Regions from separate parts of the Bacillus pfraonensis genome, predicted to be linked through region 4. Evidence: predicted binding sites of a transcription regulator. Region 4 holds the regulator's gene; each other region holds the start of a gene.
What was found. The regulator LexA, encoded in region 4, represses DNA repair genes until DNA is damaged. The targets are predictions, from matches to a motif close to CGAACATATGTTCG.
Positions count from the first base shown of each region.

Region 1: the regulator LexA is predicted to act here: its motif matches at 5,136-5,149, upstream of recN (DNA repair protein RecN).
Region 2: the regulator LexA is predicted to act here: its motif matches at 1,330-1,343, upstream of KFD70_RS16640 (DNA polymerase IV).
Region 3: the regulator LexA is predicted to act here: its motif matches at 2,972-2,985, upstream of ruvA (Holliday junction DNA helicase RuvA).

Region 1 covers NZ_JAHCDO010000016.1:42,164-49,929, forward strand. Annotated here, with positions in the region: partial or broken gene KFD70_RS16775 (glycosyltransferase family 2 protein) at 1-490, opposite strand, end outside; gene spo0A (sporulation transcription factor Spo0A) at 782-1,576, opposite strand; gene spoIVB (SpoIVB peptidase) at 1,863-3,164, opposite strand; gene recN (DNA repair protein RecN) at 3,283-5,022, opposite strand; gene argR (arginine repressor ArgR) at 5,286-5,735, opposite strand; gene KFD70_RS16800 (TlyA family RNA methyltransferase) at 5,878-6,717, opposite strand; gene dxs (1-deoxy-D-xylulose-5-phosphate synthase) at 6,721-7,766, opposite strand, start outside.
Region 2 covers NZ_JAHCDO010000016.1:10,952-18,717, reverse strand. Annotated here, with positions in the region: gene KFD70_RS16650 (tripeptidase T) at 1-940, shown strand, start outside; gene KFD70_RS16645 (hypothetical protein) at 994-1,200, opposite strand; gene KFD70_RS16640 (DNA polymerase IV) at 1,361-2,599, shown strand; gene KFD70_RS16635 (DUF3932 family protein) at 2,648-2,899, opposite strand; gene rnz (ribonuclease Z) at 3,088-4,011, shown strand; partial or broken gene KFD70_RS16625 (PTS sugar transporter subunit IIC) at 4,296-4,660, shown strand; gene sdaAB (L-serine ammonia-lyase, iron-sulfur-dependent subunit beta) at 4,709-5,368, shown strand; gene sdaAA (L-serine ammonia-lyase, iron-sulfur-dependent, subunit alpha) at 5,387-6,265, shown strand; gene proI (pyrroline-5-carboxylate reductase ProI) at 6,318-7,157, opposite strand; gene KFD70_RS16605 (MBL fold metallo-hydrolase) at 7,325-7,766, shown strand, end outside.
Region 3 covers NZ_JAHCDO010000017.1:881-8,646, reverse strand. Annotated here, with positions in the region: gene queA (tRNA preQ1(34) S-adenosylmethionine ribosyltransferase-isomerase QueA) at 9-1,061, opposite strand; gene KFD70_RS17490 (DUF2905 domain-containing protein) at 1,080-1,280, opposite strand; gene ruvB (Holliday junction branch migration DNA helicase RuvB) at 1,277-2,278, opposite strand; gene ruvA (Holliday junction DNA helicase RuvA) at 2,284-2,901, opposite strand; gene KFD70_RS17475 (iron-hydroxamate ABC transporter substrate-binding protein) at 3,093-4,037, shown strand; gene KFD70_RS17470 (BofC C-terminal domain-containing protein) at 4,051-4,581, opposite strand; gene KFD70_RS17465 (DMT family transporter) at 4,765-5,679, opposite strand; gene KFD70_RS17460 (ArsR/SmtB family transcription factor) at 5,748-6,068, opposite strand; gene KFD70_RS17455 (branched-chain amino acid ABC transporter substrate-binding protein) at 6,551-6,985, shown strand; gene KFD70_RS17450 (YhcN/YlaJ family sporulation lipoprotein) at 7,053-7,733, opposite strand.
Region 4 covers NZ_JAHCDO010000015.1:15,666-23,431, reverse strand. Annotated here, with positions in the region: gene KFD70_RS16175 (bifunctional metallophosphatase/5'-nucleotidase) at 1-1,360, shown strand, start outside; gene KFD70_RS16170 (DUF896 domain-containing protein) at 1,404-1,643, opposite strand; gene KFD70_RS16165 (YneB family resolvase-like protein) at 1,689-2,345, opposite strand; gene lexA (transcriptional repressor LexA) at 2,488-3,108, shown strand; gene KFD70_RS16155 (DUF4097 family beta strand repeat-containing protein) at 3,138-3,938, opposite strand; gene KFD70_RS16150 (DUF1700 domain-containing protein) at 3,944-4,486, opposite strand; gene KFD70_RS16145 (PadR family transcriptional regulator) at 4,491-4,802, opposite strand; gene KFD70_RS16140 (YfmQ family protein) at 5,128-5,550, opposite strand; gene KFD70_RS16135 (DUF2935 domain-containing protein) at 5,832-6,743, opposite strand; gene KFD70_RS16130 (YmaF family protein) at 6,913-7,248, opposite strand; gene KFD70_RS16125 (small acid-soluble spore protein H) at 7,413-7,592, shown strand; partial or broken gene KFD70_RS16120 (IS3 family transposase) at 7,720-7,766, shown strand, end outside.

The DNA.
Region 1 (7,766 bases), on a different contig from region 4:
ATTTAATTCTTGTAAAACATTAGAATCAATGTGATTATCGGCATCCAGAATCATTAAACAATCATATTTTCGTGTTAACTCTTCAAACCCTAAATAACGTAATGCATATTGCATTCCTGCTGGCTTACCGACTCCCTCGCGTGTAAATAACTGTTCACTTGTATTTATATATTGCATTCCTTTTTCTTCACAAATAGCACCTGTTCTATCAGAACTATTATCATTTACAACATAAATGTCATATAAATCGTCACGATATTGAATTTTTTTCAAATTGTCAATAGTTGAGCCAATTACCTTCTCCTCATTATGCGCTGCTACTAAGATTAAAAACTTTGTCTTATCTTCGACTAATTCATAATCCCGTTTTGCTCTACTAAAGCCAAAAAAAGATAATATCACATAATATAGAGTATTAACGTTAACATATAAAGTAATAAAAAAATATACCTAATAACACCGTTACTACTTTGCTGCCCACGAATTCCATTTTGATCCTCCTACAGCTTGCGTTTTAATTGAATATTCAGTCATTTTAAAGTGGAATAACAAATTATATACAATATTCAACCAATTTTTAATATGAACGAATAATTGTAACTATATAAAGGAAGGAAACTACTCAAATTCAAACAAAAAATACCACCAATCGTTTGATTCAAAAATTAATACAGGACAGTGTTTATCGCATTACATTAAATGTTATTTGTTGGCATAAAAAGAAATTTAGTGGTAACTTTACATTACCACTAAACACTAAAAAACCCTATAATATCACCCTTTATGATGCCTTATGTTCAAGCCTTAACTTATCTGCAACCATTGCGATGAATTCGGAATTCGTAGGCTTTGCTTTTGACATCGATACAGTATAACCAAATAAGGACGAGATTGAATCAATATTCCCACGACTCCATGCTACTTCAATCGCATGACGGATTGCTCGTTCCACACGGCTCGCTGTCGTGTTATATTTTTTCGCAATATCCGGGTATAAAACTTTTGTGATAGAGCCAAGGAGCTCGATATCGTTATATACCATAGAAATTGCCTCTCGCAAATACATATATCCTTTAATATGAGCTGGTACACCAATTTCGTGAATAATGCTTGTAATACTCGCATCTAGATTCTTCGGTTTTCCATCTACTGTTGTTGCAGATCGGAAAGATGGTAGTGGACGTTTAATTGCAGTATTCGCTTTACCGCTCACTTGACGAATATGACTCGTTAAATTTTCCATATCAAATGGCTTTAAGATGAAATAAGAAGCACCTAAATCAACTGCTTTTTTCGTTACATCTTCTTGTCCAAAGGCTGTTAACATGATGACATTTGGCTGCTTTAGTCGTTCAATATGTCGCATTTTCTCTAGTACCGCTAAACCATCTAAATGAGGCATAATAATATCTAAAACGAGTACATCTGGTTGTTTCTCTTTCAGTAAATTTAAACACTCTTGACCGTTATAAGCGATTCCAATCACTTCCATATCGTCTTGAGCAGCAACATAACTTTCTAACATTGATACGAGTTCCTTATTATCATCCACAAGACACACTTTAATTTTCTCCACAGCTTTTCCTCCCTTACCGAATCGATTCTCCCGACATGTGTAAGCTTCTAGGCTACATGAATTGTTCGACAATTGTGTGAAATTTCCCTTTTAAAGTTTCTTAATTTCCGATAAAATCACAAAAAAATATGTTTATCGTTCATTTATTTCCTTTCTTTACACATTCCATCATAGGATTACAACGAAACGTTCACTCTTTTCTTTTATTTTACAACAAAAAGCAGCTCTTGCGGAGCTTTTACAAAATTTCAACGAATTTCTCAAGAAAAAAGCAAGCTGATATGAATCAGCTTGCTTTTTTCTCTTGCTCATAAATATTAATTCCTGCTTCATGTAACATCCATTCAATATGGACACCATATCCTGAAGTTGGATCATTAACAAATACATGTGTAACAGCACCAATCATTTTTCCATTTTGAACAATCGGACTACCACTCATCCCTTGAACAATACCACCCGTTTTGGCCAACAGACGTTTATCTGTAACTTTTACAACCATTCCTTTTGTGGCTGGAAACTTTTGTGGTACTGTGCTTACGATCTCAATATCAAATGCCTCTACTTTATCTTGATCGATAACTGTTAATATTTTCGCTGGTCCTTCTTTCACTTGATGTGATAATGCAATCGGCATCCCTTCATCCATTATGCCATTTTTTATACCTGTATTTAACTTACCAAAAATACCAAACGGACTATTTGTTGTAATATTCCCAATCACTTCACGATCCGGTGAAAATCTTGCTAATTTCTCTCCTGGATTTCCATGACTACCACGCTCGATGGAAGTAACTGTCGAACGCACAATTTGTCCATCCTCTACTTGAATTGGTTTTTTCGTATCGTTATCAGAAATAACATGACCAAGCGCTCCATATTTCATGGAATCCGTATGAACAAAAGTCATCGTTCCAATGCCAGCAGCTGAATCACGAATATATAAACCAATTCGATAGGACGACTCACCATTATCTTTTTCTGGGGTTAGTTTTGTACGAATATACTTACCATCTCGTAATAAGACAAGGTTAAGTGGTTCACCTGTTTTTCCACTGTCATGAATGAAAGGTGCTACATCACTCATTCTCTCAATGGTTTTTCCATTAATTTCAGTAATCATATCCCCAACTTGTACACCAGCTACTTCTCCAGGTGATACTTTTCCTTTTTCAGTTTGAATTAAATGATGCCCAACAACAAGCACACCTTTTGTATTCAATTTCACTCCAATTGATTGCCCACCTGGAATTACTTTAAAATCTTTTAATACTTTAACATTTACTTTTTTTACCGGAAAGCCAGCAAGTTGAAAAACCATATCTGCTTCACCATTTTGGTGCGAATTTACTACAAGTCCAGATTTCTGTTCTTTATTTGAACTTACTGTAAAAACATTATGATTTGTGGATGAAGCCTGAAAAACCGGAAATGATGCTATTTCTGATTGTTGTCCCTCAAAAATAACGAGTTGCTTCGGGGATGAAATAAACGTACGAAGCGGTTTAAAACATCCGATAAAAATTAATGAAACAAGGAGACAAAGACCTATTATTTTTCGGAATTGCTCTAATTTCAATTCGTTCACTCTCCTCGCTCCTACCCCACATTCAGCCTAACGACTTCATCTTTTAATCTCTCCTTGCAATGCTCTGTTTATAACCGGAAGAATTAAGAAATCATCATTTGAGCAAAAAAGCTATCCATTATTGGATAGCCTCTGCTGTCTGTTTAAAACGATGTGCTTGCGTAAGTAACTCTTTTGCATGTTCCGTCGTTAAATCGGTAATTTCCACACCAGAAATCATTCGAGCAATCTCCGTTACCTTATCCTCTGTACTTAATACAGTAACTGATGTAATCGTCCGATCATTTGCAACTTGTTTACGAATAAATAAATGCGAATCCGCCATCGACGCTACTTGAGGTAAGTGCGTAATACAAAGTACTTGCGAGTTTACAGATACACGATAAATTTTTTCCGCAATCGCTTGTGCCACTCGACCACTCACGCCTGTATCTACTTCATCAAAAATAACAGATGCAACACCTTGATGCTTAGAAAAAATGCTTTTCAAAGCTAAAATAATGCGGGATAATTCTCCGCCAGAAGCTACTTTTGAAAGTGGTTTTAAAGGTTCACCTGGATTTGTTGAAATATAAAATTCCACATGATCATAGCCATCTACCGTAAGTTTCACTGGCGTCCCATCTACAAGCGGATCATCCATGATTCCGTCTCTTTTTGCAATCCTCACTTCAAATTTTGTTTTTTCCATATACAGTTCTTTTAATTCTTGGTGGATTGCGTTCGTAAGATGATCTGCAAGCTGATGGCGCATATTACTCAACAGCATTGCTTCCTTCAAAATCACGCTTTCTAATTCTTTTAATTTCTTTTTCGTCGTTTCAATATGTACATCTTTATTTTCAATTGTAAAAATTTCTTGCTCTATTTTATCAGCATACGCTAAAATCTCTTCTACAGTATTTCCATACTTTCTCTTTAGCATACGAATTTCATTTAAACGCGTTTCAATTTCATCTAAACGATTCGGGTCATACTCCATCATATCTAACTTTTCTCGAAGCTGATAGGCAACCTCTTCCAATAAGTAGTAGCTATTTGCAATCGAATCATGATTCTCTTGATACGCCTCATCTAGGTGCGTAATACTCTCCATTTGTCCCATTGCATTTCGTACATGGTCAAGTCCACTACCATCTTCACTTAATGAACGATATGCATCACCAAGCGCTTTATAAATTTTTTCGAAATTTGAGATTTTTAATCTCTCTTCCGTCAATTCATTTTCTTCATCAGCTTTCAAATCTGCTTTACGAATTTCTTCGTGCTGAAATTGAATTAAATCTAACCGATGTGCCATCTGTTGCTCATTCTCTGTTAAAGATTTAAGTTGTTTTTTTAGCTGCTCATACTCACCGTATACATCTTGATATATTTCTAATTGATTCGTAATCCGATCTCCATCGAAATGATCAAGCATAAACAAATGGCGTTCCTCATTCATCAAATCTTGGGTTTCATGCTGTCCATGAATATCAACAAGCGTTTTTCCAATTTCTTTTAATATACTCAATGTGACAAGCTTACCATTTATACGGCATACACTTTTTCCATTCGCAGCAATGTCACGCTTTAAAATGATCATCCCATCTTCAATTTCAATATCCAGCTCTTCAGCCTTCGCAATACACGGATGTTTATCATCCTCTATATAAAATAAGCCTTCAATTTCAGCTTTCTCTGTTCCGTACCTAACAAACTCTGCTGAACCACGGCCCCCAACAAGTAAGCTAATTGCATCAATAATAATTGATTTTCCGGCACCTGTTTCACCACTTAAAACTGTTAAACCTTTTTGAAAAGAAATATTTAATGACTCAATAATAGCAAAGTTTCTAATCGATAATTCCGATAACAATGCCCCATTCACCTCGTTATAAACTAATCCCCTACTAAGGGCTTTCGCTGAGCGCTTTTCACTCAAATAGTTATTATATGTACCATTTACTCTTCTAGCCCGCTTCATTGTACCAAACATTTGTTTTACGGGTCAATCCATCGATTCTCTAACTTCATTCTAAAAACTACAATACTTCGCTTTACATTTATCTATTTTCCCATAATAAAAAATATCTTGTTTACTTTCTGCTTTTAGCAAAAAAGTAAACAAGATTCTTTTTGTTACAACATATTTAAGAAACGATCTGATACAACACCTGTATCTTCAGGCGTACGGCAAATAATTAAGCAAGTATCGTCACCACAAATGGTTCCAATAATCTCATCCCATTCTAAATGATCAATAAGTGCTCCAAGCGCATGCGCATTACCAGGTAATGTTTTTAACACAAGCATATGTCCTGCTGTGTCTAACTTTACAAACGAATCCACGAGATTGCGTTTTAATTTTTGCAAGGGATTAAACCGTTGATCTGCTGGTAAGCTATATTTATAGCGACCATCATGTAATGGAACTTTTACTAAGTGCAACTCTTTAATGTCACGTGATACGGTTGCTTGCGTTACATTAAAACCTTCATTACGTAAGATATCAACTAGTTCATCTTGTGTTTCAATTTCTTTATTCGCGATAATTTCTCTAATTTTAATATGGCGCTGACCTTTATTCATACATTTGCACCTCACACTATCTCTTACCATAGTTTAAACATTGGTATACTTCACTTATTTATGTTAACTTATAATCGTTTACTTGTACATAATTGTTTTTACAATCATTATACAATTCCAACAAAAAGAGGAACAACAACAGTTATTCCCCTTTCCCTTTTTGTTTTAAAATTTCATGAGCTTCTGTTACCACTTGTCTTACAGAAGCTAGAGAATGATTTTCACCACTCTCACGCTCACCATGCCATTTTAAATGAATTAAAAACTCAATATTTCCGTCCCCACCTGTAATTGGAGAGAATGTTAAGTTTTCAACATCATATCCTTCTTTTATTGCAAAATCCACTATCATTTCTACGACAGCTTCATGAACTTTACGATCACGAACAATGCCTTTATTCCCAACTTGCTCTCTTCCAGCTTCAAATTGTGGTTTAATTAAAGCCGCAACATCACCATTTGGAGTCAATATCGTTTTTAAGACTGGAAGAATTAATTTTAATGATATAAATGAAACATCAATGCTAGCAAACTGCGGCAAACCACGCTCTAAATCAGCCGGTGTTACATAACGAAAATTCGTTCGTTCCATAACAACAACGCGCTCATCTTGACGCAATTTCCAAGCAAGTTGATTGTAACCTACATCTAAAGCATAAGATAGCTTTGCACCATTTTGCAACGCACAATCTGTAAAACCACCAGTTGATGAACCAATGTCTAACATAACTTTATCTTGTAAATCAAGGTGAAAAGTCTCTAATGCCTTCTCTAACTTATAACCACCACGGCTTACATATGGCATAACTTGTCCTTTTACCGTAATCGGTGTATCTTGTGGAACTTTTTCCCCTGGCTTATCGAGTCTCATTTCATTTGCATATACAAGTCCCGCCATAACAGCGCGTTTTGCCTTTTCACGCGTTTCTATAAGCCCTCGTTCTACTAATAGTACATCTACTCTTTCTTTTTTTACACTCATTTGTTACGCCCTTTTTTGTTTTGATGGAATCATTGTATGAATACGGTCCACAACAGCATCTGTCGTTAAACCAATTTCTTCTAATAGCTTTGTAACACTACCATGCTCAATGAAATGATCCGGAATACCCATTCGTTCAATTAAATTACTATGATACCCATGGTCAGTAGCAAATTCAACTACACCTGTTCCAAATCCGCCAATTAAGCAAGCTTCCTCAATGGTTAAAATTGGCATATTCTTACCTAAAAGTTCATGTAAATACGTTTCATCCATCGGCTTAATAAAGCGAGCGTTTACTACTTTCACTGAAATACCAGCCTTTTCAAGACGCTCCGCTGCTTCCATCGCCATCGGAATTGTTGTACCAAACGTTAAAATTGCCGCTTGCGTGCCTTCTTTTAACGTTTCCCATGTCCCAATTGGAATAGCCTGCAATTCGTCATCCATTGGAACACCAAGCCCATTTCCACGTGGATAACGCAGAGCAATTGGACCATCTTCATATTGCATTGCCGTGTACACTAAATGCTGACCTTCATTTTCATCTTTCGGCATCATGAGCACCATATTCGGCAAGTGACGTAAAAACGCAATATCAAATACACCTTGATGCGTTTCACCATCCGCTCCAACTAGTCCTGCACGGTCAATTCCAATGAAGACATTTAAATTTTGACGACATATATCATGAACAACTTGATCATATGCCCGTTGCAGGAATGTTGAATAAATCGCTAAAAACGGCTTCATTCCTTGCGTTGCCATTCCAGCCGCCATTGTTGTCGCATGCTGTTCAGCAATTCCAACATCAATCATACGATCTGGAAACTCTTGATGAAATTTCTCAAGTTTAGATCCAACTGGCATCGCTGGTGTAATAGCTACAATCCGCTCGTCCGTTCTTGCAAGCTTACGAACTGTCTCACTCACAACGGCACTCCATGCTGGTGCAACTTCTTTCGGCTTCACAAAATCACCAGATTCGATTTTATATGGACCTGTTCCATGCCAAGTTCCAATTACATCGCTCTCTGCTGGTTTATATC
Region 2 (7,766 bases), on a different contig from region 4:
TACTTTACCAGCAACGAAAGAAGGAGTAGAGACAATTTATTTCACTTCTCATATGGATACAGTAGTTCCTGGTAAAGGAATTAAGCCTTCTATTAAAGATGGTTATATCGTATCAGAGGGTACTACAATTTTAGGATCAGACGATAAAGCTGGATTAGCATCCATGTTTGAAGCAATCCGCGTTTTAAAAGAGAAAAATATCCCTCATGGGAAAATTGAATTTATTATTACAGTTGGTGAAGAATCAGGCCTTGTTGGTGCGAAAGCATTAGACCATGAACGTATTACAGCAAAATATGGTTATGCATTAGATAGCGATGGAAAAGTGGGCGAAATTGTAGTTGCAGCACCAACACAAGCAAAAGTAAATGCGATTATTCGCGGAAAAACAGCTCACGCTGGTGTGGCACCTGAAAAAGGTATATCTGCAATTACAATCGCAGCAAAAGCAATTGCAAAAATGCCACTTGGTCGTATTGACTCTGAAACAACTGCAAATATTGGTCGTTTCGAAGGTGGCACACAAACAAATATTGTTTGTGACCATGTGCAAATTTTCGCAGAAGCTCGCTCTTTAGTAGATGAAAAAATGCAAGAGCAAGTTGCAAAAATGAAAGAAGCATTTGAAACAACTGCAAAAGAAATGGGCGGTCAAGCAGATGTTGAAGTAAAAGTTATGTATCCAGGATTTAAATTTGCTGACGGCGATCATGTTGTAGAGGTTGCAAAACGTGCTGCTGAAAAAATTGGTCGTACGCCTTCTCTTCACCAAAGTGGTGGCGGAAGTGATGCAAACGTAATTGCAGGGCATGGTATTCCAACAGTAAACTTAGCAGTTGGGTATGAGGAAATTCATACAACAAACGAGAAAATTCCTGTTGAAGAATTAGCAAAAACAGCTGAATTAGTTGTAGCAATTATTGAAGAAGTAGCGAAATAATTGTAAGGAAAACAAAAAGAGCGTGTAACCTATAGAAGGTTACACGCTCTTTTTCATTTAGATTCAATTGTTTTTACAAGGCGAATGAGCCGATAGAGAAAAATCCATGGGAGTATATATGTTGTTGCGACGTGCACTAGGTGAGGGAGAAGTGTGAAGGTGTTAACATTAATATTGAAAACTGGTAGTAATAAATAGTTAATCGCAATAATTAATATAATAACGAGGAAGGTGTAGTTGAGGTTCCTATGTTTTTTCATAATCACCACTCCTTTTACAGTATTATCCATATTTAATATAAGTATGTCAAAAATAGAAGTAGGAAAGAATATAGTTTTTGTAACGGAATCGTTCCATTATTTTTGTGGAATTTGATATAATAAGAATAGGGAACGAATGTTCTTTTTGGGGGTGAGAAATATGCGAGAAATGTATCCGAAAAACGGTCGTGTTATTTTGCATGTGGATATGAATTGTTTCTTTGCATCAGTTGAAATTGCGCATAATTCGTCGCTACAAGGAAAGCCATTAGCAATTGCAGGGAACGAAAAAGAACGAAAAGGAATCATTGTAACATGTAGTTATGAAGCGAGGGAATATGGGGTGCGGACAACAATGCCACTTTGGGAAGCAAAGCGATTATGTCCAGAGTTAATTGTAAAGCAGCCAAACTTTAAATTGTACCGCGAAGCGTCATTTGAGATGTTTCAAATCCTTTCACGTTTTACTGAAAAAATACAGCCAGTTTCTATAGACGAAGGTTATTTAGATATAACAGATTGTTACGGATTAGGTACGCCTCTCGAGATTGCTGAGATGATTCAACAAGCGCTATTAACAGAATTACAGTTGCCATGCAGCATTGGAATAGCGCCAAATCTCTTTCTGGCGAAGACTGCGTCGGATATGAAAAAGCCGCTTGGTATTACAGTATTTCGAAAACGAGATATTCAGGAGTTACTTTGGCCACGTCCTGTTGAAGCGATGCATGGAATTGGTGAGAGAACAGCAGAAAAGCTAAAAGAAATCCACATACATACCATTGAACAGTTGGCAAAGGGAGAAGAACATTTGATACGTGCGAAAATAGGAAAGCATGGCGTTGATTTACAAAAAAGAGCAAAAGGTATGGATGATAGAGAGGTTGATCCAAATCAAATGGGGCAACATAAAAGCATCGGGAATTCCACAACATTTTCAAAAGATATGGATGGAGAGAAAGAATTGCTCGATATGTTAGAGCGATTATCGAAATCGGTTAGTAAAAGGTTGCAAAAACGTACCCTTGTCAGCTATAACATTCAAATTATGATTAAATACTATGATCGGCGTACAATAACACGAAGTAAACAATTAAAAAATGCGATTTGGGAAGAGCATGATATCTTTCAAGCCGCTTCACGTTTGTGGAAACAACATTGGGATGGAGATCCGATTAGGTTGCTTGGTGTTACAGCTACTGAATTAGAGTGGAAGACAGAGTCAATGAAGCAACTGGATTTATTTTCATTTGAAGAAGATGCGAAAGAAGAACCACTGTTAGCTGTAATTGATCAAATCAATGATAAATATGGGATTCCTATTTTGCAAAGAGGAAGTCAGCTATTTCGAAAACAGGAGAAATCGTTTCAGCAGAAGTTACGAAATAAATTTATGTAAAAAGTGTCATGGTAATTCAGTACTCATGACACTTTTTATTTTTATAGATTATGAGATAGAAGGATTTTCATAAATCACAATTTCTGAATTATTTGCCGTTGAAATACGTTGTGCATAATATGTGATAGAGGAAGAAATATATTCCGGTAACGTTTGATTTGTATGCAATGTTGTGTACTCATGGATTAACTCTTTTAAAGTCGTCCATTCTAGTTGTGCTGGGTGATCAGAAACGAAAGAACTTACCCAGCGGTCAAATGAAGATGAAAAATCAGTTTGTAAACGAAATACTTCTTTCATAGTTAAACGCTCCCTTTATTTATGGTACAACTATTTTACTACAAAACACGAACGATTGCTATTTTTTTATTTGTATCGTTCGTGTAATCTAGTCGTCTAGATGAGTAGTTCATGGGAATTCATTTGCCATTTGAAATAACATTCCGTAAGATGGAAGGTAGATTCTATAAAGAGCTGGAGGAAAGAAAGTGGAATTTGTATTTTTAGGAACTGGTGCAGGCGTCCCTTCAAAAGGAAGGAATGTCTCGGCAATTGCTTTACAGTTGTTAGAAGAACGAGGGGAAACGTGGCTATTTGACTGTGGTGAAGCAACGCAACATCAAATTTTACATACATCTGTGCGCCCGCGTCGCATTGAAAAAATATTTATTACACATTTACACGGTGATCATATTTTTGGTCTACCTGGTTTATTAGGAAGTCGCTCTTTTCAAGGGGGAACAACTCCATTAACGATTTATGGACCAAAAGGAATTAAGCAATTTATTGAAGTGGCCTTGTCAGTGAGTACAACGCACGTTAAATATCCACTTGAAATTGTTGAAATTACAGAGGAAGGAATTGTTTTTGAAGATAAGCAATTTTCTGTAGAAATGAAGCGATTATCACATGGGATTGAATGTTTTGGATATCGAATAGTAGAGAAAGATATACAAGGACATCTCCTTGTTGAGAAATTGTTAGAAGAAGGCGTGAAGCCAGGTCCAATCTTTAAACGTTTAAAAGATGGTGAGACAGTAGAGTTAGATGATGGAAGAGTTTTACATGGTAAGGATTTTATCGGTCCACCCCAAAAAGGAAGAATTATTACGATTTTAGGAGACACACGTTATTGTGAAGCTAGTCGTCAGCTAGCACAAGATGCAGATGTACTTGTGCACGAAGCTACATTTGCAGCAGAAGATGAAGGACAAGCACATGATTATTTTCATTCTACAACAGAGCAAGCAGCTCGTATTGCAGTGCAAGCAAATGTAAAACGGTTAATTTTAACTCATATTAGTTCTCGTTATCAAGGAGACACTTATAAGGAGTTATTAAAAGAAGCACAAACATTGTTTGCGAATACAGAAATTGCAATGGATTTAAAACATTTTCCAGTAGAACGGTAATATTTTACAAACAATGGCAACATAGGTTTGCCATTGTTTTATTTGTAATAAAAATTTTTTTCTTTATTAAATAGATGAATCTGTTATTATTTGATAGCTATATGAGATAATACAGAAACTTTAAAGATTTTGAATGTATAGGAAAAAATACAAAGTATCGGTTGTTTTAAAAAGCTGTTATATAAATAAATTTATATAATATTAGTACAAGAGAGAGGAGTGGTTATGAATTCAGAAATTTTAAAATTCAATAAAAGTAAGCGTTTCATAAAAAACAAGCTATAATGAAGTTTGGTGATAAGAGAACGACGATTGCGGTTGCAATTGAGCCACTTACGCAAGCTGATTTAATTTCAGCAAACCAATTCCAGTCTATGTGACAAACTTTATTGGTGGTGCGACAGCCGGTATTATTATTTCCATGTTCGATCTTGTAAATAATGCAACAGGAACAGCAACGTCAATCGCCGGACTTATGGTTATGTATGGCTTTAATGATCCAATGAAAGTAACGCTATGTTTCTTATGTATTATGGTATCTGGTATTATTTCAGGATATATTGGCTCACTTCTATTCAAAAACTATCCAATTCGTACGGCACAGCAAATTCGTGGTACGGGAGGGAAGGCAACAGAATCGGCAGCTTAATAGAATAGTAGTAAGTAATTTTTCATAAAAGATTTAGGGGGAATCATGATGAAATATCGCTCAGTATTTGATATTATCGGTCCAGTTATGATTGGACCGTCGAGTTCACATACAGCAGGTGCAGCAAGAATGGGGCAAGTTGCTCGTCAACTTTTCCGTCATGAACCAGAAAGAGTTACAATTTCGTTATATGGCTCGTTTGCAAAAACATATCGTGGTCACGGTACGGATGTAGCGTTGATTGGTGGAATACTAGGATTTGAAACAGATGATACACGTATCCCAAGTGCGCTAGAAATTGCAAAAGAGCGTGGGATTGAAGTGGACTTTATTGAAGAAGAAGCGAATGCGCCACATCCAAATACAGCAAGAATTCGTTTGTATAAAGGAGAAGAGGAGATTGAAGTGGTTGCTTGTTCAATTGGTGGCGGTAAGATTGAAGTGGTAGAATTAAATGGATTTGATTTACAGCTATCGGGAACAAGTCCGGCACTCCTTATCGTGAATAATGATCGCTTTGGAGCGATTGCATCTGTAGCTTCTATACTTGCGAAACATGAAATTAACATTAGTACAATGAGTGTTTCACGTAAGGAAAAAGGAAGAAGAGCGCTTATGGTTATTGAAACGGATGAATTATTGGCAGACGAAGTGATTGAAGAAATAAAAGGACAATCAAATATTTGTCAAGTAACTATTATGGACTAATTGCAGGGGGGACGCACCATGTTTCGGAACGCAGCGGAACTAGTGGCACAAGCTAAAGAACAAAATGTAAAAATTGCAGAAATTATGATTCAATGTGAAATGGAGACAAGAAGTATCTCTCGCGAAGAAGTACTTGCTGGAATGGAAAAGAACTTAGTCGTGATGGAACAAGCAGTAGAGCGTGGTATTCGCGGTGTTAAATCGCCAACTGGTTTAACGGGCGGCGATGCGGTTAAAGTACAGGAGTATATGAAGAGCGGAAAAGGCTTATCTGGACATACGATTTTGGATGCAGTGAGCAAAGCGGTTGCAACAAATGAAGTAAATGCAGCGATGGGGATTATTTGTGCAACACCAACAGCTGGATCAGCTGGAACTGTACCAGGCGTACTGTTTGCACTTAAAGAAAAATTACAGCCAACACGTGAAGAAATGATTGAGTTTTTATTCACAGCTGGAGCATTTGGTATGGTTGTTGCCAACAATGCTTGTATTTCAGGTGCAGCTGGAGGTTGTCAAGCTGAGGTTGGTTCAGCAAGTGGAATGGCAGCGGCAGCAGCTGTTGAAATGGCAGGAGGAACGCAGGAGCAAGCAGCTACAGCGATGGCGATTGCTTTAAAAAATATGCTAGGGTTAGTATGTGATCCAGTTGCTGGACTTGTAGAAGTTCCTTGTGTAAAACGTAATGCAGCAGGTGCTTCAAATGCAATGATTGCAGCGGATTTATCACTAGCTGGTGTAACAAGTACAATTCCATGCGATGAAGTGATTGAAGCGATGTTTAGAATTGGACAAACAATGCCTGTTGCTCTTCGTGAGACAGCAGAAGGTGGACTAGCAGCAACACCAACAGGACGTCGCATTCAAGAAGAGATTTTTGGAAAGAGTAGCAAATAAGAGAATGTAGTTGTGATACAAGGAGCTCAGATTTATTTTCTGAGCTCCTTTATTATTTTTCTTTTGTTAATTGTTCTAATGTTTTTCCGAGTTCATGAGATCGTTTTGTAGCTTGTGTAATACATGAGATAAGTGCTTGTTGGAAATCAAAGCTTTGTAACACTTCAATGCCAGCTTCTGTCGTTCCACCTGGAGAAGTAATTTCTTTTCGTAAAATAGAAGGATGTTTTGTATTCGCTTTAAGCATTTCAGCCGCACCGATCATTGTTTGCAAAATAAGCGATTTAGCCACAGCCTCTTCTAAGCCGATTTGTTTTGCAGCCTCTTCCATTGCTTCAACTACGTAATATACGTATGCAGGACCACTTCCAGATAGTGCAGTAACAGCATGCATATGATCTTCTTCTACCACTGAAACAAGGCCAATTGTTTCGAATAAAGATTTGGCAATATGAATATGTTGCTCTGTTGCATGCAAGGATGGAGATATAGCCGTAGCTGATTTTAAAATAGTTGCTGAAGTATTTGGCATTGCACGGATAATCGGAACCTTTTTTTGAAGCAGGCTTGTAATCGAACTTGTAGAAACACCTGCCATTAATGAAATGACGAGTTGATTATTCTTTATATATTTTTTTATAGGTTGAAGTGCTTCTGAGACGTCTTTTGGCTTCATTGCCAGGAAAACAATATCCGCATGAGTAAGTAGCTCTTCTTTGTTAAGTGTTCCTTTAACATGATACTTTGTATGTAATTCCTGTAACCTTGTTTCATTAGAGCGGTTACTTACTGTAATTTGTTCACCCTTTACGACATTTGCATCCAATAAACCAGCAATTATTGCTTCAGCTATAGATCCAGCACCCAGAAAGGAAATTTTTTGAATAGACATGATGAAGCCTCCTTCATTTTTGTAAGAAAAACTTATAAATTTACATACATTCGTTTTATTATAGAAAACACCTTCTTTTTGTCTGAAAATAATGACAAATTTTTATAGAAGTTGTAAACTGAAGAGGGATTCATTTTTGAATCGGAGAGAGACAGGGGGGCATAAATATGCTAGCAATTCACCGAATGGAGATTCCTGTTCCATTTGCAGTTGAGACAGTGAATGTGTTTTTAGTAGAGGGAGAATCATTAACATTAATTGATACAGGGACAAATACAAAAGAGGCAAAATCGGCATTAGAAAAACAATTAAAGACTTTAGGTTACAAGATAGAAGACATTGAAACAGTAGTGATTACACATCATCATGCTGATCATTGTGGGCTTTTAAACACATTTTCTGAGAAGACGAATATTGTAGGCCATCCGTGGAATGAACCATGGATTACGCAGGATTCTCAATTCTTGAAACGTTATCAGCAATTTTTTAAAGAAGCCGCATTACAGTTCGGAGTTCCGGAAGCATTTTTTAAAGGGGAAGCATTACTTACGACGAAAACGCTTAAATATTCTTGTAATAGATCGTTAACACATACTGTACGAGAGGGAG
Region 3 (7,766 bases), on a different contig from region 4:
ACTCCTTTTTATTTGTTTCCTACTTTAGAATGAGATGCAATGAACATCGCATCACCGAAGCTAAAGAAACGATATTTCTCTTTTACTGCTTCATTATACGCATGAAGTACATTTTCTCTATTTGCAAATGCACTCACAAGCATAATTAATGTTGATTTTGGCAAGTGGAAGTTTGTAATTAAACCATCAATTGCTTTAAATTCATAACCTGGATACATAAAGATATCCGTCCATCCAGATGCCGCGCAAAGCTTACCATCGTTATCTGTAGCAATTGTTTCTAATGTACGAGTTGATGTTGTACCAACTGTAATGATACGTCCACCGTTCTCTTTCACACGATTTAACAACTCTGCTGTTTCTTCTGACATATGATAATACTCAGCATGCATATGGTGTTCTTCAATTGTATCTGCAGACACTGGTCTAAATGTACCAAGGCCAACATGAAGTGTAATGAACGCCAAGTGAACGCCTTTTTGTTTCAATGTTTCTAGTAGCTCTTCTGTAAAATGAAGCCCGGCTGTCGGTGCTGCTGCAGAACCAATTTCCTTCGCATATACCGTTTGATAACGATCACGATCTTCTAGTGTTTCTTTAATATACGGAGGAAGCGGCATTTCTCCAAGTTCATCTAAAATTTCATAAAAGATACCGTCATACGAAAACTCAAGCTGACGGCCACCTTGATCAGCTGTTCCAATGCAAGTTGCTTTTAGCTTTCCTTCGCCAAAAGAAATAACCGTTCCTTCTTTTACACGTTTAGCCGGTTTCACAAGTGTTTCCCACTTATCACCATCTTCTTGTTTTAAAAGAAGTACTTCGATATGTGCACCTGTATCTTCTTTCACACCATGCAGGCGAGCAGGCATAACTTTCGTTTCATTTAAAACTAAGCAATCCCCCTCATGTAAATAAGAAAGAATGTCAGTAAAATGCTTATGCTCGATATCACCTGTTTCACGATCTAACACCATTAATCTTGATGTTTCACGCTCTTCAAGCGGTGTTTGTGCAATAAGTTCTTCCGGTAAATGAAAATCAAACAGATTAATATCCATAACTATAGCCACCTATTTCTATTTAAATCGATTTATTATATACATAATAAAAGATAATACAATACTTAACACAATACATGTAATGATCGGAAAATAAAAGGTAACGTTTCCTTTTTTCACAAAAATATCGCCTGGAAGCCTTCCGATAAACTTCCAAGCTATTCCCACGACAATGAGAAGGATACCCGCCGTAATAAGCAACTTCGGCATATCCGTCATAATTTTGGCATCTCCATTCCGAAATGGTTATATGCAAGCGGTGTTACAATGCGTCCCCTTGGCGTTCGTTGTAAAAACCCGATTTGAAGTAAATACGGTTCATATACATCTTCAATCGTCGTAGATTCTTCCCCGATTGTCGCTGAAACAGTCTCTAATCCAACTGGTCCACCGCGGAACTTTTCAATAATACCGAGCAGTAACTTATGATCGATATGATCAAGCCCTAATTTATCGACTTGCAAGAGCTCTAATGCCATTTGAGTAATTTCCATCGTAATCGTTCCGTTGCCTCGAACTTGCGCAAAATCACGCACGCGTCTTAATAATCGGTTCGCGATACGCGGCGTACCACGCGCACGCCTTGCAATTTCTAAAGCAGCTAATGAGTCTATTTCAACTTCAAACACCTCTGCTGTACGCTCTACAATTGCTGACAGTTGATCTACCGTATAGTACTCCAATCGTGATAACACACCAAAACGATCACGAAGCGGCGCTGATAACGCACCTGCACGTGTTGTTGCACCGACTAATGTGAACGGTGGTAAATCAAGCCTTACAGATCTTGCAGTTGGTCCTTTACCAATGACAATATCAAGGCAAAAATCCTCCATCGCTGGGTATAATACTTCTTCAATCGATCGGTGCAGGCGATGAATTTCATCAATAAATAGTACATCACCAGGTTGAAGCGCCGTTAACACTGCCGCTAAATCCCCTGGACGCTCGATTGCTGGACCTGACGTTGTTCGAATATTAACGCCCATTTCATTAGCGATAATATTCGCAAGCGTCGTTTTACCAAGTCCTGGAGGTCCGTATAATAGTACGTGATCCAATGTCTCCTCACGCATTTTCGCCGCCTCAATAAACACTTCTAAATTATGTTTTGCCTTATCTTGGCCAATATACTGACGGAGCGTCTGTGGCCGTAACGAATATTCTAAATCCGCATCTTCATATGCCGATTCTCCTGAAAGGAGGCGTTCGTCCATTCTACTCACCTCTTACCATTTAGTAAAAGACTAAGTGCCTTTTTAATATATTGATCCGTCGTAAGTGATTCTTTTAACAACTCAGGTACAACACGATTTACTTCTCGTTCAGCATAGCCAAGTGCACGCAGTGCTTCAAGCGCTTCGTCAAGCTCAGCCGATGAACCTTTCTTCTCATCGAAACGTTCTACATCTGAGAATAAATCAACAAATGCATCCGGCACAACATCAGCTAATTTTCCTTTTAAGTCTAAAATCATTTGGCGTGCTGTTTTCTTTCCAACTCCCGGGAATTTCACTAAGAATTTTTCATCCTCATGTTCAATTGCTTGCACGACCTGTCCAGTTTGACCAGAAGCTAAAATTGCGAGCGCACCTTTTGGCCCAATTCCTGACACACCTAACAATTTTGTAAATAATAATCGCTCTTCACGTGTCTTAAATCCGTAAAGCGCCATAATATCTTCTCTCACATAATGATATGTATATACACGAATTTCTTGCTTACTTCTTTGGAATACATACGGATTTGGCGTGAAAATTTGATAGCCAATTCCATTATGATCAAGAACGACATATTCCGGCCCTACATATTCCACATAGCCTGTAACATATTCAAACAAAATACGATCTCTCCCTCTTAAATCATGTATTCCATTTTAACATATTTAATGATGGAAAAGCGAGACTGACCCAACAAATGTTCTCTGTTTGGATTTTCCATTTTTTTAATATTGACAGAAATATATAAAGCAAATTAATATTACAAGGTCGATAATGATTATCAATACTAATTAAAGGGGTTACATACAAGATGAAACGCAATCTATCTATTCTACTTACTCTCATTCTTGTTGTTCTTGCCATTGTTGGTTGCTCTTCTAAAAAAGAAGAAGCACAGACAAAAGAACAACCAAAAACAAAAGTTGTAAAACATGCAAAAGGAGAAGTTAAAATTCCGATAAATCCAAAAAGAATTGTTGACTTATCTGGATCATCTGAAGAATTATTACTTCTTGGCCATAAGCCTGTTGGTACTGCCAACACGTATAAAGATAAAATCCAAGATCATTTACAAGAAAAGCTAAAAGGTGTAAAAGCAGTTGGTTGGTACTGGGCACCTAAAGTTGATTTAGAAGCAGTTACTGCTTTAAAACCAGACTTAATTATTTTAAACAATCGTCAATTGAAAATTTATGATCAACTATCAAAAGTTGCACCTACAGTTGTCTTAGAAACCAACTTAGAAAACTGGCGCGGTAAATTTAAAGAAGTAAGCAAGCTATTTGACGAAGAGAAAAAAGCTGATAAATGGATTGCAGACTACGATAAAAAAGCAGAGTCCTTATCTAAAAAAATTAAAGAGAAAACAAAAGATGAGAACTTTATGTTCCTCGCTGTAACACCACAAAACTTCCGTGTATATGGTAGCTTCGGATATGGTGATATTCTCTTTAACGACTTAAAACTTCCTGCAACGAAAGGCACAGATTTAAAACAAACGATGGCACAAGTATCACTAGAAGGTCTTGTTGCATTCCAGCCGGATCAAATGTTTATCGTAAACTTTGGTGGCGAAGCGGATAAAGTGTTCGATGACTACAAAAACAGCGCTGTTTGGAAAGATAATAAAGCTGTAAAAAACAATCACGTCTATGAAGTAAGCAATGAAGTTTTTAACACAAAAGCATTTAACCCAATCGGAAAAGATATGCTAATTGATGAAATTGCAAAACAAATTTTAGATAAAAATAAATAAGAAAAACAGCAGCTCATCCCGAGCTGCTGTTTTTCTTATTTTGCACTGCATACTGCTTCATTTTCTCAATTGTCTTCACAAAACGTTCTTTTGACTTGATGCGAATACCGCGTTTTAACTCTGCTCGTTCATAACTTTCTAGCTTTTTCATATCAATTTGAAAAAATGAATGAATCGCATTATCTTCTTTTGGCACACCATTAAAAATTTGCAGTATTCCCTCATTAGAAACACCAAAATACCCACTCGTTTTAAGCAGGGGTGAAATATCATCTACCTTTTTTTGCAACACAATTTGTGTCTCATCACGATCGACAAGCTGCCATTCTTTATACTGCTGTAGAAACTGTTCTAAGTTTGCTACTTTTTCAGTAAAAATTTCCTCACTTACTTCTCCATCTAAATACATACGCTCTAATAAGATTGTAACTTGAGGCTCTTTTTGTGTAACCTCTGATGCAGGAGCCGCAGCTATCACACTCGATTCATGATATAGACAAAACATAGCAATTACGACTTGAACTGCAATCATTATGAATTTCATTTCCGCTCACCTCTTCTAGGCAATCTAAAACTTCTATTTGTAGTTTTTCCGGAATTAGAAGTTTTATCCATAGGAAGAGTAGATATCGTTTATTGAGGATTATAAAATATGCAAACTCTCGAACAAATCACCACTTTGTACACCAAACAGTATCAGAGTAAATTTCTGATATCACAAGTTCTTTTAATCATGTAGAGACATGTTTTTATTTTTACTTGTTTGAACCGTCGCAATATAAACCCCTGCTAGCACAATTACCATTCCAAGTAGCTGTTGCCATGTAATTGTTGCTTTGTATAAAACAACTGCAATTAAGGTTGCAACGATAGGTGTGATATTTAAATACATACTTGCTTTACTTGCTCCAATTTCTTCTACCCCTTTATTAAATACTATATAGCCAATTAGCGTTCCACAAACGACCATATACAACATCTCAAGCCATCCTTGTATAGAGAGCGCCGGAACTTTCTCCCATCCTCCCTCAAAAACAGAAAGACCTGCTAGAAAAATAGCTCCTATTACAGTCATACTCATAGTCGTCAACAAAGGCGAAACACCCTTCATCACTGCCTTCCCAGTTAAGCTGTATAACACTCCACAGGCTAATGCAGCTATAAACAATAAATCTCCTTTATTAAACGACAAAGATATAAGTGTATATAATGAGCCTTTCGTAATAACAATAATGACACCTATAAGGGATAAAATTAAACTTATTGCTATTTTCACACTCCATGTTTCTTTAAAAAACAAAATTGCTCCCATTGTAACAAACACTGGCATTGTGGCAATAATTAATGAGCCATTCATCGTAGAAGTATAATTGAGTCCCATAAAGAAAAATGCATTGTATCCAAAAATGCCGGTTAAGGATACAAATAATAAACCTTTCCAGCTTTTACTTAACACGCTCATATTCCACTCAGCTTTAACTAGAACAATCCCTATTAAAATAACTCCAGCTAACGTGAAACGAATCGTCGCTGCAACAAGTGGTGGAATTTCTGTAATAACATGCTCCGCTGTTGCAAAAGAGCCACCCCAAAACAAAGGAACGAGTAACATTAATACATACATTCGATTCTTACCATTCACCTTGATTGCTCCTTTTCACTAAAAATGAGTTCAAATGTTTAAACTTGTAAACTTATAATCTAAAAAAATTAGTAGTTTGATTCTACCGCTACAATTAACTCCTTAATTTGTTTTAAAAATTCTCGTGAACTTACAGCATAAAATATCTCTTTTCCATTTCGATCAGCTGTAATTAATTCTGCCTGTTTTAAAATTTTCAAATGATGAGAAACAGCTGGTCTTGAAATACCCATTCCATCGGTTATTTGAGTTACATTCAGACTTTTATTTTCAAGTAACATCATAATAATTTGTTGACGATTTATATCTCCCAAAGCCTGAAATATAGGTGTTGTTAATTTAAATTTCTCCAAAACAACCTCTGTATTTTTACATTCAAAATTTTCCATATTCTTTTCATCCTTACCATTTCATATAGTCACTATATTGTGTAATATATTACCATTTATATTTTAATCTTATTGAAGGGATTTGTAAATAAATCAATCTAATATTCTGATATTTTAACCTACCAAAAAGTGAAGTTGGACGACAATTCTCTTATGCATAACTTCATTTCACCTTTATATAATAAGAAAGACGCCTGAACATAGCAGGCGTCTTGATGCGTTTACGGCGAGAGACCAGGCGGCCACATCCGCGTGTTTAGCACTTAAGCATATCTCTCGTCTTACGTAAATTAGCTCATCGCTTTGCTAATATAACATTAATGTACAAAAAACGCAAGCTAATCCTAAAAATTTTTATTAACTTTTCATACCAACATATATTCCTCAAGATTCTTAAGTAAAATATAAATTGATTAATGTAAAATATATGTTACAATAGGCATGGATATAATGAAAAATCTGGTAAAACAGGAGTGAGTACATTGAAAAAAATAAAAGATGAACGTTTAATCCTTCAAAATTTAAAGAACGTACGAATTGCCTTTTTATTTCAATCGATTGGTATAATAGGTATTTTAGGTTATATTGGCTTCAATGAAGGAATAGATCAAATTACAAAGTCACCGCTATGGTTATTATTCATACTAACAAGTATACTTCTAGCCTATTTACAAATGGGAATCTCTATTGACTCTGAAGAAAATGAAAAGGGAATCAAAATCACTCCTTATTACAAACTTGTTTTACGCTCTGCTATCGTAGGAATCATCTTTGTTGTTATTTATGTTATCTTCAGTCCTGAAAGACCATTATGGGAAGCACTTCTTATTGGAATTATTTTTTTCTTATGTTTCTTATCTTCTTATTCTGTTGGTTACTTTATTAAGAAAAAACGATTACAGGATATAGATGAATAATTTTCCATGTCGCTATGTTAATACTTATGAAAACAAAAAGGAAAGGCGTAAACCTTTCCCTTTTTTGTTATCGCACTGTACCAGTTAGACCATCACGAATGTCTCGGAACAGATCTGTTATATCACGATTTAAATCGTTTGTTACTGTTCCATTGCGCAAACGTGTATTCACTGTATCGACACGGTCAAACATGTCATTTTTAACAGTTACATACACATTACGGTTTTTCACATCGTTGGCAACAGCTTGACGAATTTCATTTGCCATTGCTGTTTCGTTTGCTACTGCACCACGTGGTTTTACTGCAATTACTACATCATTTCCTCGCACAACAGTAGAAACGCGATCTACATTATTCATACGTTTAACACGATTTGTAATTCTTTCTGCTGTCTTACCATCGTTGTTAATATATGAATTATTCATTGTAATGTTACGCGTTGGATATGGATTTGCTATTTGACCATGATAATTCACATCACGATAATAGTTATATCCGACATCATTACGACGATCATATACATTATCTGTAACTCTATTCCCATTTCGATATGTTACATAATCTGTATAGCGATCAGTACGCGTCACATTATTTCTATGTGGATGTGTATTATCATACGTTGTACGCTCATAATTGTAAGTTGCATTACGATCATCCATCGCATTGTTATTATTAGGTGTACCACATGCAGCTAACGCACTGGTAACTAACAAAGAAGCGGCAATAATTTTAATCTTTTTACTCAATATAAAAACCCCCCTTGTTAGGTTGAACTTCTC
Region 4 (7,766 bases):
ACCGCATACAAACAACCCAATGTCACTTATCGCTAATTACATTGGTTATGATGCTGCCGTTATCGGAAATCACGAGTTCAACTATGGAATGGATGTATTAAACAAAGCTGTATTAAATGCGAATATGCCTTATCTATCCGCAAATATTTTAAATAAACATACAAAGGATCCTTACTTCGGCAAACCCTATGTCATTAAACACATACACCCTAATATAAAAGTCGCTATCTTGGGAGTTACAACACATTACATCCCGAATTGGGAGCAGCCACACCATATTAAAGATTTACTATTTGAAGATGCGCTAGAGTCAACAAAAAAATGTGTTTCCTACATTCGTGAACAGGAACAACCACATTTACTAATCGTAGCATATCATGGTGGCTTTGAAAGGGATTTACAATCTGGAGAACCAACAGAAATTTTAACTGGTGAGAATCAAGGATATGCGATGTGTCAAGAAATAGATGGTATTGATATATTACTAACAGGTCACCAACATCGCTCTATTGCAAATACGAAAGTAAATGGTGTAACAATTGTACAACCCGGATCTAATGGGCATTCATTAGGAAAAGTTCGGGTAGAATTAGAACAAAATAAGGATCGATGGATAATTAAAAAATGTCATTCGGAACTGTTGTCTGTTAAAGGCGTTCAAGCAGACGAAAAAGTACTTTCACTTGTATCTAACTACGAAAATCAAACGCAACAATGGCTAGATCAACCAATCGGCACCATTATTGGTGACATGCAAATTCACACTGCGATGCAAACACGTTTACAAGACCATCCTTTTATCGAATTTATAAATAAAGTGCAGATGGAAGTAGCTGAAGTCAATATCTCTTGTACAAGCCTATTTCATAATGAATCTTCTGGCTTTCCAAAACATATTACAATGAGAGATATTGTTTCAAATTATATTTATCCAAATACATTAAAGGTCATAAGGATTACAGGAAAAGATATAAAAGAAGCCCTTGAGCTATCTGCTGAATATTTCACGTTACATACAGATGGGAATATTATTGTAAATCCTGCTTATACCGAACCAAAACCACAGCATTATAATTACGATATGTGGGAAGGAATTTCGTACACATTAAATATTTCAAAGCCCATTGGTGAAAGAGTCGTTTCCCTACAATATGATGGATCTCCCATTCACCTTGATCAAGAATATGACGTAGTCATGAATAATTATCGCGCAAGTGGTGGCGGAAATTATTCTATGTACCAAAATAAACCCATCATAAAAGACATACCAATTGATATGTCTGAACTTATTGCGAATTACATATTAGAACGGGGAACAATTGAAGCGACAATCAACCGTAATTGGAAAGTTATCAAATAAACAATTCTACTAAAATCAAAAAAAGATGGGCTTCGCCCATCTTTTAATTTAACTTTGCATTATCTTGTTTTTTTAATGCTTTTAATTTCGCTGGTGTAATATCTTTACCTTCTTCGTTAACGACTTTAATGCCTTTTAATTCGTTTAACATATTTTGACGAAATCCTTTTAAATATTGTTCACGGAGCGATTGGCGCTCACGTTGTTCTTCTTCAGTTAATCCTTCAGCTTTTGCTTTTTTCGCTAAGAAATTGATGCGTTCAATGAGTTCGTGACTTAGCATCTCGAATCCCCTTTCTACTTAAAACTGATTATTATCATACAATAGTTAGTCTTGTTTATCAAGCAATTGCTTCGTATATTCCACGTATCTGCGATGTACTGTTGCTTTTGATACATCATGTCCAAAACCACGAAGCGTCGCAGCAATTTCCTCAAATGTTAATTCATTACGACGAAGACGTACAATTTCTTCAATCGGCACTTCTTTCTTTTCACGTCCTGTACTCAAATGACGATTTTTTAAATTTTTTTCTGGACGAAACCCTCTTTCTACCGCTCTCTGCATTCCACGTTTAATCTTCAAATTATGAATCTTCCTCTGATACTCTTCAACTATACCAATAATATCTAATACCATAGAATCTGAATCAGAAAGCTGTAATTCCCCATTATGCGTATGTGTATATACTTTGATCCCTTCTTTATGTAAACAGTGCATTAACGCAATCTTTGCATTCCCTCTTCCAAGCCGCGTTTCATCTTGAATGAGAAGCACATCAATCTCTTCATCTCGAATCATGTCCAGCACTTCTAATATACCGTCTCTTTCAATCGTATAACCGCTTGCCTTCTCCTCAATCACCTTTATAACATTCATTTGATACCGCTCAGCTAAATGCAATAATTCATCTTTTTGGCGTGATAATGATGTTTCCTGCGCTTCTTTCGTTGTGCTTACACGGGCATAAATGATTGCATTCATTTTAAAACCCTCTTTCTCATTTCGATTTTTCCTTTAGTGTATCACAAATCGTCTTTTTGTTCGAACTTATGTTTGTAGAATGTTTTTTCGCATGTTATACTTATAAGTAAGAAAATTGAAAGAAAACGAGGTGTTAAAAAACATGGAAAAGTTAACAAAACGCCAGCAAGACATTCTCGACTTCATCAAACTAAAAGTACAAGAAAAAGGTTATCCACCTTCCGTACGCGAAATTGGTCAAGCGGTTGGCCTTGCTTCTAGTTCTACTGTGCACGGACATTTATCACGTCTAGAAGAAAAAGGTTATATTCGACGTGATCCAACAAAACCGAGAGCCATTGAAATTTTAGGAGAAGTGAAAATCGAAACAGAAACACAATCAGTTGTTCAAGTTCCTATCGTCGGGAAAGTTACAGCAGGCTTACCGATTACAGCAGTTGAAAGTGTAGAGGAACACTTCCCACTTCCTGCAAGTGTTGTTGCTGGAGCAGACCAAGTATTTATGTTACGAATCTCTGGAGATAGTATGATTGAAGCGGGTATTCTGGACGGAGATTTAGTTGTTGTTCGCCAACAACATTCTGCATACAACGGGGAAATCGTTGTTGCTTTAACAGAAGATAACGAAGCAACTGTAAAGCGTTTTTACAAAGAAAAAGATCATTTCCGCTTACAACCAGAAAACTCTTCTTTAGAACCGATCCTTTTAGATAAAGTTTCTGTTATTGGAAAAGTAATCGGTGTATACCGCGATTTACATTAAAAAATAGACCAGTTAAACTGGTCTATTTTTTAATTCGCTTCAATTGTAACGTCTCCTGCAGATGTTTGTCCGCTAATTTTTACACTACCATTTCCTAATGTTACATTTTTCGTTTCTTCTTTGAAAATCTCCACTTCTCCTGCAAATGTTTTCCCACTTATAGTCGCATCTTGAGGCTTCTGAAGTAATCGAATATCAACTTCTCCTGCAGTTGAACTTGCCTCTAAATCATATTTAGGATCATGATCTACAATATCTACATCTCCACTTGTTGTTTTCGCTACAACTTTTCCACTTACTTTTTTCATTTTAACTTCTCCTGCTTTTGAAGACCCTTCTACTTTCTTCGCTATCACCCGCTCCATTTCTACATCTCCACCAAACGTCGTTGCTTCTACACGTTCACTTTTTATATCATTTACTGTTATCTCACCCGCAGAAGAACTTACTTTTATATCTTGGTAAGAACGTTCCGGAACAACGATTATTATCCCTGGCGCTTTAAACCCGAAAGATAAAAATGAAAAATCGAATGAAACCCCTTTTTTTATCTTACCTTGAACCTTTAGCGTATCCCCTTGTTCATCAACACTCACTTTTTGTTTTGCAATATTTCCTATTTGTTTTATATAAAAAGAAGAATCATTTCCTTTTTGAATCGTAACATCTCCAGCATCTAAATCAATTTCCAAATTTCGGATTTCTTCATTTTTAATAACCTTTTCTTTATTCCCCCTTTCTGCCGCATCTACTGCTTTTGTATATGTTTGTGATATACCAATAATTCCAATAATGATACAAGCGACAGCTACTAACAATATCTTTTTCATCTCATCTATTCCCCTTTAATCATTTTGAGATTCCAATTGACATAGCCCACACAAAAATTTTTAAACCCTTTTGTACAGTAGTAAGCAACTATACATAACAATAATCCAACTCCAACAAATGTAATAGAAACAAATATATCAAGCCATAAGAATGTACCCGTTAGTATCTTAATCACTACTAGCAATGGCGCCACAATCGAGACCGCGCCTCCAACCCAAAGGGAAAATATAAAACTTACGATTGCAATTAAAGGTCCTAATACAATAATAAAGTTTAATAAACTAAGACCAATTGCCGCCATTACAGCTCTTGTTATATTCGAAGCAGACGGATCTTTCTTCATCTCATCAAAACGATATAATGCCAACATCTCTTTCGCAATTGCTTTTGGTGAACCAAGTCCTTTTATAATTTCAGCCTCTGTCTTCCCTTCCTCTAATCCAAATTGGAAGTGCTCCTCATAATCATATAAAATATCACGTCTTTCTTCTTCTGGTACCTTTCTAAGATGTCCCGATAATTCTCGAAGAAACTGTTCTTTGTTCATCTCATTACACCTCTTCAATAATTTCTTGTACCCCTTTAGCAAAATCACGCCACTCCGTTACAAGTAAATGAAGTTGCGCTTCTCCTTGAGTCGTTAATTGATAATATTTACGTGGTGGTCCTTCTGTTGATTCTTTTAAATACGTTTGAAAATATCCCTCTTTTGTTAAACGACGTAATAATGGGTATACTGACCCTTCCGATATTAAAAATTTATTGGAGATTTGCTGAACGAGTTCATAACCGTAGCAATCTTTTCGTTTGACAAGCGCCAGTACACACAGCTCTAGCACACCTTTTTTAAACTGGACGTTCAAAGACAATCCTCCTTTCCAATCAGTACCACTCAATACAAGGTACTTGCGTTACCCATAATATACCATTTACTATTGTTTATTGCAAGGTACTGTTGTCTATTAAAAACCATTTTATACCCAACTAATTAAAAAATCACGATCCCCCCTAACTACAGGAAAAACCGTGATCAATCATATTTTTTATAGATTGTTATGTCCTAACATAACTACATCAGAGATATATCCCTAATTCTCCTCCTAAATATACCGTTTCATATGTAATATCATTTTAAAATTAACTTATCAGTATTTATAATATGTTTAAACAGTTTCTTTAATGATCTCTTTAAGCTAAATTTCCCGTTACTAAAAGAGAATAGTTTTGAAGGCTTTTGGAACGCAGACTATACGCGACTACTTTCTTCTTATACTGCTTGACTACATCAACGTGATCATCGTAACTGTACACAGAAAACCTAACATCGTTTTTTCCCCTCTTAGTATCGATGATCAATGGCGTCCCACTGCTTTGTGGAGGAAAATAATATTTTTCTAAAAATATCGCTTCGTTAAAATAATCAACAATTTGAATTTTCTCTTCACCTTCTAAGCGTTTTCCATCGACAGTTACAGTAACAGCCTCATTATTAAGTTGCGGATGCAGTTCAAATCTACTAATAATAGACTCTACAACAGAAGTTGGTATACTCGCCACTATTATTTTAAAAGCACCGAAAAGAATTAACATAACTACAAACCACGTCGTCATATTTTATCATCTCCGTTACGTTCTAAATTCATATTATTCCATTACTAATATTATCACAGTGTAATTAGTTATTTTTTGTATATTGTGTGAAACTTGATACGAAGTTGGATCATCCACTTTCGTACAGTCTATATTTATGAAGAAAGGCGAGCATACAGAAAAGGCCGATAATTCCTTAGAATAGAAATTACCGACCTTCTCATGATAAAAAAATAAACTATTAAATAGAATTCTTCGAAATCTATAGGCTCTATTATGTATCTACCATGATAATAAAGCACTTATCCCATCGACTGTTGCATCTGTTTTTGTTTCAACCTTTCTTCCAACACATGAATCATAAATAAGAAATGCTCAGCTTCTCTTACAACATGGTCAGCTAATAACGGATTAATTACACTTTTAATTTGACATGTTTGGATAAGCTCTAATCCAGCTTTTTTGAAATTCCTCAATTCAACTGTAGCATTTTCACTATCTTTATTTAATTTTCCAATAATCGGATATGTCGGCTGTTTCTGATATAACATAGATTCAACATCCCTCGCTTGACCAAGAAGAACCTCAAAATCATCACCAAATTTCGAAGCAGTATGAACTAAATTTCGCTCTGATTGATCAAGCAGCGAGGCAATAAAACGAGAGTGCTCCATCATAATTCTTAGCCAAAACACATTTTCACTAATTATCGCATCTTGAATTGGATCCATTTTTCCTTCATTAAATTTCTGAAGTGTTCTTATAAAATATTCCGCTTCTCGTGCAATATGATCTACTAATAACGGAAAATTGAAACCACTTACCTTACAATTAATAATTAAAATTAAAAGGTTTCTTTTATAATTACGAAAAGCATAAACGAGCTGAATACTTTCTTCGTTTAATTGCCTGACTGCTTGAACAGTTTGAGGAATAGAGAATGCTTTTTGTAAATGTCGATCAAAAAGCTGAAAAAACTGCTCTACTTGCTGAATTAGATTTTTATCTTTCCGATTAAACCCTTCACTAAGAAAGAGCGCATGCTCCTTCATAATCCGTAACCAAAATCGATTTTCAGTTAAGGACCTTTCAATAAATAATTGTTCTGTTAATGATTCAGAAGGTGCAGCTTTCAATTCCGGCGGAAGCAACATAGCCCGCTGTGTATCCATAACAAAGTGACCAGGAATAGGTTGTTGTTGCCCGTTAGTCATTAAAATCCCCCCTAATGCCCTTAAGAGCATTCATACTATATTATGTATATGAATTAGTAATATTTACTATACCAAAAAACAACAACTCAAATTCCATATATACTGTTTTTAAAAACAGTATATATAATAAAAAAGCTCACATTCTGCTGACATGTGAACTTTCCTTTACCTATTTATTACCTGGAGCAGGCTGATCCACTCCTCTTATACGATGCTTATGTCCATTATCTTCTGTTGTATAAAAATCGTAATAATGCACATGCATTCCATCTCCAACTGGAATAGCTGGTCCTGAGTATGCCTTATAATAATGAGTATGTCCATCTTCAAATACTACATATCCTTCTGTATAGTGTATATGCCCATCCTGCGTTTGAATTGGTGGAGAGGTTACATCTAAACATTGATGTACATGGCCCGCATCGACAGATGTATAATCAACTGATCCATGATTATGATTCGGTACAAACCCTGAAACAAAATCAGCTTTCCCTACCCTGTTCATTCTACTCACTCCTTGTCCATACAGATAAACTTTATACACTTATATGTTTAAAATCAAAATTAATACCTATTAATTCTCTATTCACTTACCATTAAATAATAAGAATAATTAAGTAGTTCAAAGTAAATATTATGATTGTTATAAGTCAAAAGGAGGTCATTATCATGAATACACAACGAGCACAAGAGATTGCGGCTTCACCTGTTATGGCTAATGTAACCTATAATGGAATTCCAATCTACATTCAAAATGTAGATGAAAATAACGAAACAGCTAGAATTTATCCTCTTAGCGAGCCGCAAAATGAACAGGAAATTCCTTTATCCAATTTAATAGAACATTAAACAAACAATAAAGTGAAACTTTAATCAGTGGGGGTTTTCCTCATCCCCCACTGATTATTAGCTCTCACCAATCGGGCCGTTACGGGCAGTCTATCTCCCACCTAACTTCTTTAGAAAAAAGGTAGAATTAGAGAATTATATTCATTATTACAACCACAAAAGAATTAAAGCAAA